2 regions of the Agrobacterium sp. GW821-FHT02D03 genome follow, and region 2 is predicted to be linked to the other one. Evidence: predicted binding sites of a transcription regulator. Region 2 holds the regulator's gene; the other holds the start of a gene.
The links. The regulator LexA, encoded in region 2, represses DNA repair genes until DNA is damaged. The targets are predictions, from matches to a motif close to TGTTCNNNNTGTGTTCNG.
Positions count from the first base shown of each region.

Region 1: a site for LexA is predicted at 1,666-1,683, ahead of AC07U5_RS05490 (putative DNA modification/repair radical SAM protein). Genes of this name have one in related genera too.

Region 1 is NZ_JBWKVN010000001.1:1,168,512-1,171,718, forward strand. Features, by position in the region: gene AC07U5_RS05480 (glycosyltransferase family 4 protein) at 1-957, opposite strand, end outside; gene greA (transcription elongation factor GreA) at 990-1,466, opposite strand; gene AC07U5_RS05490 (putative DNA modification/repair radical SAM protein) at 1,688-2,920, shown strand; gene AC07U5_RS05495 (UdgX family uracil-DNA binding protein) at 2,920-3,207, shown strand, end outside.
Region 2 is NZ_JBWKVN010000001.1:1,500,170-1,503,376, reverse strand. Features, by position in the region: gene kdsA (3-deoxy-8-phosphooctulonate synthase) at 1-100, opposite strand, end outside; gene AC07U5_RS07020 (hypothetical protein) at 236-799, opposite strand; gene lexA (transcriptional repressor LexA) at 1,156-1,881, shown strand; gene AC07U5_RS07010 (GFA family protein) at 2,215-2,613, opposite strand; gene AC07U5_RS07005 (glutathione S-transferase family protein) at 2,868-3,207, shown strand, end outside.

The DNA.
Region 1 (3,207 bases), 330 kb from region 2:
CTGAATCATCTCGGGATCGCTTAAGAAGCCAGAGGTCGCTTCAACCATTGCTTCGAGATTATCGCGGCCAATGACGGTGCCGGTTTCGCCTTCACGCACCAATTCCGGAAAGGCGCCGACATCCGTTGCGATCACGGGCACACCCGTCGACATCGCTTCCAGAGGGGTGAGGCCAAATCCTTCCCAGCGCTGGGGGGCGATGAACAGGTCAAGCGCGCGGTACCATTCGTTGATGTTGGTATGCTCTCCGACGAAGAGGATGCGGTCGGCAAGACCTGCGGCGCGCACTCTTTCCTTTAGGCCATTTTCGAAATCCACATGCGGACCTGTCGCGCGTCCGGCAACGATGGCCGACCATTGCGGGTGGTCTGGCAGAACGCGGATCATCGTGTCAACGAAGAGATCGGTACCCTTCTGATGCCGTATACGGCCGAAGCAGCCGGCATATTTGCGCTGAGGATCGAGGCCGCGTGCGACCTTTGCCTCAGCCTTATCGGCGGGCGGGGAGAAGCGATCGGTGTCGATGCCGTGCATGATGACCGTGCTCGGTACCTCCAGATAGGAGGCCGTCTGGCTATTGGTGGCAATCACGCCATCCATTCTGGAAATCAGAAATTTGGTCCAGCCGGTGTGCTTGCGCTGCGAGGCGGAGGTGAAGACGATCTTCAGCTTCATGCGCAGGATGTCGCGCATGATGATGGCCGGTAGCATTTCGATATTGCGGCGCGCATGCCAGACGCGCGGTCTGCCTGACGGGCCGTTTTGCCAGAGCCGCCAGAGATCGCGGAAACGCACATATGGCAGGCTTTCGGGCAAGCCGGGTCCGATCACGGCGATCTTCTGCCCGAGCCGGTTCTGCACCGGCACGAGCTGAATGATCGTGGATGTCACGCCCGAGAGCCTGCGCTTGAAGTTCGGCGCAAGGACGCGGACATCTCTCAGATCGACATGGGGCAAGTCTTGAAGTCTCGCAACAGGAGCGGGGGATTTCAGTTCCAGTTGACGGACAGGATCTCGTAGCCGCGCGAGCCGCCAGGCGCATTCACTTCAATGCTGTCACCGACTTCCTTGCCGATCAGGGCGCGGGCAATGGGAGAGGAGATCGAAATGCGACCTTCCTTCACGTCGGCTTCCTGATCGCCAACGATCTGGTAGGTCTTTTCTTCATCGGTGTCTTCATCAATGAGCTTGACGGTGGCGCCAAACTTGATCTTGGAACCGGACATCTTGGAGAGATCGATGATCTCGGCGCGCGCGGTCAGATCTTCCAGCTCGGAGATGCGGCCTTCATTGTGGCTCTGCGCTTCCTTGGCGGCGTGATACTCGGCATTTTCCGACAGGTCGCCATGGGCGCGCGCTTCAGCGATCGCCTCGATGATGCGCGGGCGCTCTTCCTGCTGACGCCAGCGAAGTTCTTCCTGCAACTTGACGTAACCGCCCTGGGTCATCGGTACTTTTTCTACCATCTTTTTATTCCTTCACATTCGCACCGCGGTAGTCGCAGACACAAAAAGAAACAGGTTCCGGAGCAAAACTTCGGAACCATGTCAAAATCACAATTTGTCGGACTATATCAGAAGAGCATCCTGAAATGCCAGCAAATTAAAAAGCCCGTTAAAAACAAGCATTTTCAACGTGCTCCGCTTGTGATTTGACTTTCGTCATTGGAACATATAGAGAACATACTATGAAGAAGTCAATCAAAGAGCGGCTTGCAGTTCTCTCCGATGCAGCGAAGTATGACGCCTCCTGCGCGTCCAGCGGGACCTCAAAACGCAACTCGGCGCAAAGCGGCGGGCTGGGGTCGACGGAGGGCTCTGGCATCTGCCATGCCTATGCGCCGGATGGTCGTTGTATCTCGCTTTTAAAGATTCTTCTGACCAATTTCTGCATCTATGATTGTGCCTATTGCATCAACCGTTCGTCGAGCAATGTCGAGCGCGCACGCTTTACCGTGGAAGAGGTCGTGTGGCTGACGCTGGAATTTTACCGGCGAAACTACATCGAGGGTCTGTTCCTCTCTTCCGGCATCATTCGCTCTTCGGACCACACGATGGAGGAACTGGTGCGCGTAGCAAAGGAGTTGCGCGTCACCCATGGCTTCCGGGGTTATATCCACCTGAAGTCCATCCCTGAAGCATCGCCGCATCTGATCGAAGAAGCGGGGCTTTATGCCGATCGTCTCTCAATCAATATCGAACTCCCGACCGATAGCGGAATTGGCAAGTTCGCGCCGGAAAAGCAGCCCGGCAATATTCGTCGCTCCATGGCGGATATCCGGCTGAAGATCGAGGAGGCGGGCGAGCCGACGCTGAAGACGAAGCGGGTCAAGACCTTTGCGCCGGCGGGGCAGAGCACGCAGATGATTGTCGGTGCCGATGGCGCTGATGACGGCACGATTCTCTCGACCAGTGCGCGGCTTTACGGAAGCTATGGCCTGCGGCGTGTCTATTACTCCGCCTTCAGCCCCATTCCCGACTCGTCTAAGAACCTGCCGCTCATCAAGCCGCCCTTGATGCGCGAGCACAGGCTGTATCAAGCCGATTGGCTTTACCGGTTCTACGGCTTCGACATCGGCGAGATTACCTCGACCCAGCAGAACGGCATGCTTGATCTCGATATCGATCCCAAGCTCGCCTGGGCACTCGGCAACCGCCAGAAGTTTCCTGTCGATGTCAATTCGGGTGAGAGAGAGATGCTGCTGCGCGTGCCTGGTTTCGGCGTGAAGACGGTAAACTCCATTCTGTCCTCCCGTCGCTTTCGGAGGCTGCGCTTGGAAGATCTGGCGCGCTTCGGCGTATCGCTGAAGAAGGTGAAGGCGTTTGTCGTCGCTGATGGCTGGACGCCGGGCAAGTTGACCGAGCGACCCGACCTGCGTGCCATGTTCACGCCGCCGCCGGAACAGTTGTCGTTGCTGTGATGTATGCGGTCGAACTGGAGGGCAGGGGCAATTTTGGCGAATGGCGCGATGCCGCGCGTTCGCTTCTTACGGCGAGTGTGGCACCGAGCGATGTGGACTGGCGGCTGAAGAGCGACCGCGGCACGCGTCTTGATTTCGAGCAGCAGGCCTCTCTACCGGTAGCGAAGACGCCAGCGCAGATCACGGTTCCGTCGGCCTTTCTGCCATTGGCGGAAGCCATCATCTGCCACAGCGATCCGGCGCGCTTTTCTTTGCTGTATTGTCTCCTGTGGCGGCTGCAGCAGGAC
Region 2 (3,207 bases):
GGCACGGACCGGCAATCAGCGAAAACCGCTCCGTGTTGGAGAAGGCGACAGCGCCTTTGCCTTCGCCAGCGACCACTTTCAAATTGTTCTTCACAGTCATCTCATTCCTCACGACACATGCGCCGGACATCGCCGGCAACCGCTTAACTTGCGATGTTGCACAGGCATTAGCAGCAAGCGCGCCATGTGTCACGAGATGAGGGATGCTGCGGCCGGAGCACCGACCGCTTGCCCTTTAGCCGGCATTCGCCTTCCGCACGACATCGGGATTGGCCTCGGAAAATTGCACGAACGGCCCGACTGCGCGCACGGCGTCGGAAAATCCAGCACTTCCCTTCAGCCCTTCCAGTTCTTCAGGCTTGAAGCCTTGAGTCAGTAACATGCGATAGACGTTCTCGCTGTTCTCACCACCGGCGGAAACCCAAGTCGGTAGCGATGTCTCCCAGGCCTTCTTCTCGCGCTGGTTTCGATCGACGACGATGGCAAGCTTGATCAGTCCGCCGATCGGAATGGGAATACCGTTCACCGCAAGATCGGGGATGAAGCTCGCCGGATGAACGCCGCCAAGCGCGTGGTTCTTCAGGATCCGTGCACAGTTATTGTCGCGCGTCGGCTCCTTGTTCTGCGAAACGCGCTTCTGATTGAGCTGAACGATGAGCTTGCAATTGGCCATCGTCGTGTTCAGCAGCAGCCGGTCGTACTCCTTGCGCTTTAAAGCTTCCGGTGAATTGGGATCGAGGGTCTGGCAACCGGCCAGCGCAACCAGCATTCCGATAAGGGTAAATCTAACGAGCTTCATAAAAATGTCCCTGCCCCGAGAAGACGCTGCAAGGCAGCGCCGTAGAGCTATGATAACTTTGTTGATAATGCTTCGAATGGCTTGGCCTTCATCCCACAGGATGACCGGATCATGTGATCCTCGAAGCAGCTTGTAGATACCCGCAAAAATGAAATCATCAACCTGGAGAGGAAAAAGACGCGCAACACCGTAAAGAAGCTATAAACTTCTACCATTGCGCGGATAACAGGACTGCGAATTGATGAGGCGGAGACGTTTGCGGAATTTTAAGGGATTGCAGAACACATATGGAACATATAGTGTTCGTTCTGTATTTGTTTCGCGAATCTTCGCCACGTATTCCAAGGGTTTTCTTCATGCTCACGCGCAAACAGCAGGAACTGCTTCTTTTCATTCATGAGCGAATGAAAGAGTCCGGCGTGCCGCCATCTTTCGATGAGATGAAAGATGCCCTCGACCTTGCCTCGAAATCCGGCATCCATCGGCTGATTACCGCTCTGGAAGAACGTGGCTTCATCCGCCGCTTGCCGAACAGGGCAAGAGCCCTGGAAGTCATCAAGCTTCCGGAAGCCTATTCCGCACCCGCACAGAAGCCGCCGCGCGGCTTCTCGCCAAGCGTGATCGAGGGCAGCCTCGGAAAAGCCAAACCGCCTGAGTCGGCTCCTGCCCCGAAGCCAGCAAACGATCAGATCTCCTCCGCTGTCACCGTTCCTGTAATGGGGCGCATCGCCGCCGGTGTGCCGATCTCCGCTATTCAGAACAACACCCACGATGTTGCCGTACCCGTCGATATGTTGGGCACGGGCGAGCATTACGCGCTGGAGGTCAAGGGTGACTCGATGATCGAGGCTGGCATCTTCGATGGCGATACCGTCATCATTCGCAACGGCAGCACCGCCAACCCCGGCGATATCATCGTCGCACTGGTAGATGATGAAGAAGCCACCTTGAAGCGCTTCCGCCGCAAGGGTGCTTCCATCGCCCTGGAGGCCGCGAACCCAGCCTATGAAACCCGTATCTTCGGACCGGATCGGGTCAAGATTCAGGGCAAGCTGGTCGGCCTCATTCGTCGCTATCACTGAGCGGACGACAGTCGGCTCAGACTGGCTGCCCGTGCTCTTGCAGAGGCAAGACGCGCTGACATAGTTGGCAGATGCGGCGATGTTGGGCTGCCTCTGATCGCACCGAGGTTTCGACGCTGGTTCTCTTCGCCTTTGTCTTTCTCGTTATCCTCATTCTCGATCCGAGGGTGAGGAAAAGATTGGCGGATGGTCGGGTGCATGCCGATCATGGCCTTCGAACGGCGGCAATCTTTCAGTGCCACCGACAAGCGCCCTCGCCCGTCGCTTCTAAGTGCAGGACTCACAGACGCAGCTAATCCATGTTGCAGCTACCATCCGACAAGGTGGACAGTCTCACCGCCCCTTTTCCGTTCTGCCTGTCGATTCCCGGTCCCGCTCATATTGGCGCAATGCCGGGAAATCCGGCAGCCACGCCTCACGGCGGACCGTCCAAAGCTCGTAGGTCGGCTCGAACTGATCTGGTGAATCCAGGGAACCGAGATTGACCTCGATTTCGTCGTCGCTTTTTCCGAAGACCGGCGATCCGCAGTTGGGACAGAAGAAACGGCCATTATAGCTGCGTGTTTCTCCCTCGATGGTAACGGCATCCTGCGGGAAGATGGCGGATGCGTGGAAGAGCGCGCCGTGGTGTTTGCGACAGTCCATGCAGTGACAAATCCCGATACGGTAGGGCGCGCCGACCATCGAAAGCCTCACGCTGCCGCAGGCACAACCGCCAGATTTCATGTTCATCTCGATCGCTCCATTTGCTTGACGCCTTCCCATCAAACCGCGACGAACCGGTGAAGTTCATTCTGCTTCTGTTTCCGGACACGTGAGAACGGCGAACGCATCAATTCATATGATATCTGACATGACAGACTCGGCCTGTATGTCCTCTCGGTCATGCGTTAGGAGGATGGACAGAGAAACATACGCACCTACACGCATGGACGCTTTTGCTGATTGCATGCGATTCAAGCGGCGTATCACCAGAAGGAGACAACATGTACGATCTCTACATCGCCAACAAGAACTACTCCTCCTGGTCTCTCCGGCCGTGGGTTCTGATGCGCACATTGGAGATTTCCTTCAACGAGCATCTCGTCCCCTTCAATGATCCCGATCCCAAGAATGGCTTCAATCACTTCTCCCCCACCGGCAAGGTGCCTTGCCTTGTGGATGGCGATGTCACCATCTGGGACTCGCTTGCGATCATCGAATATCTGGCGGAACGGCATGATGGTGTTTGGGCTGAGGATGCCAAAGCGCGGGCTTGGTCGCGCTCGGCATCCGCGGAGATGCATTCCGGCTTCCAATCGCTCCGCAATCTGCACCCGATGAGCG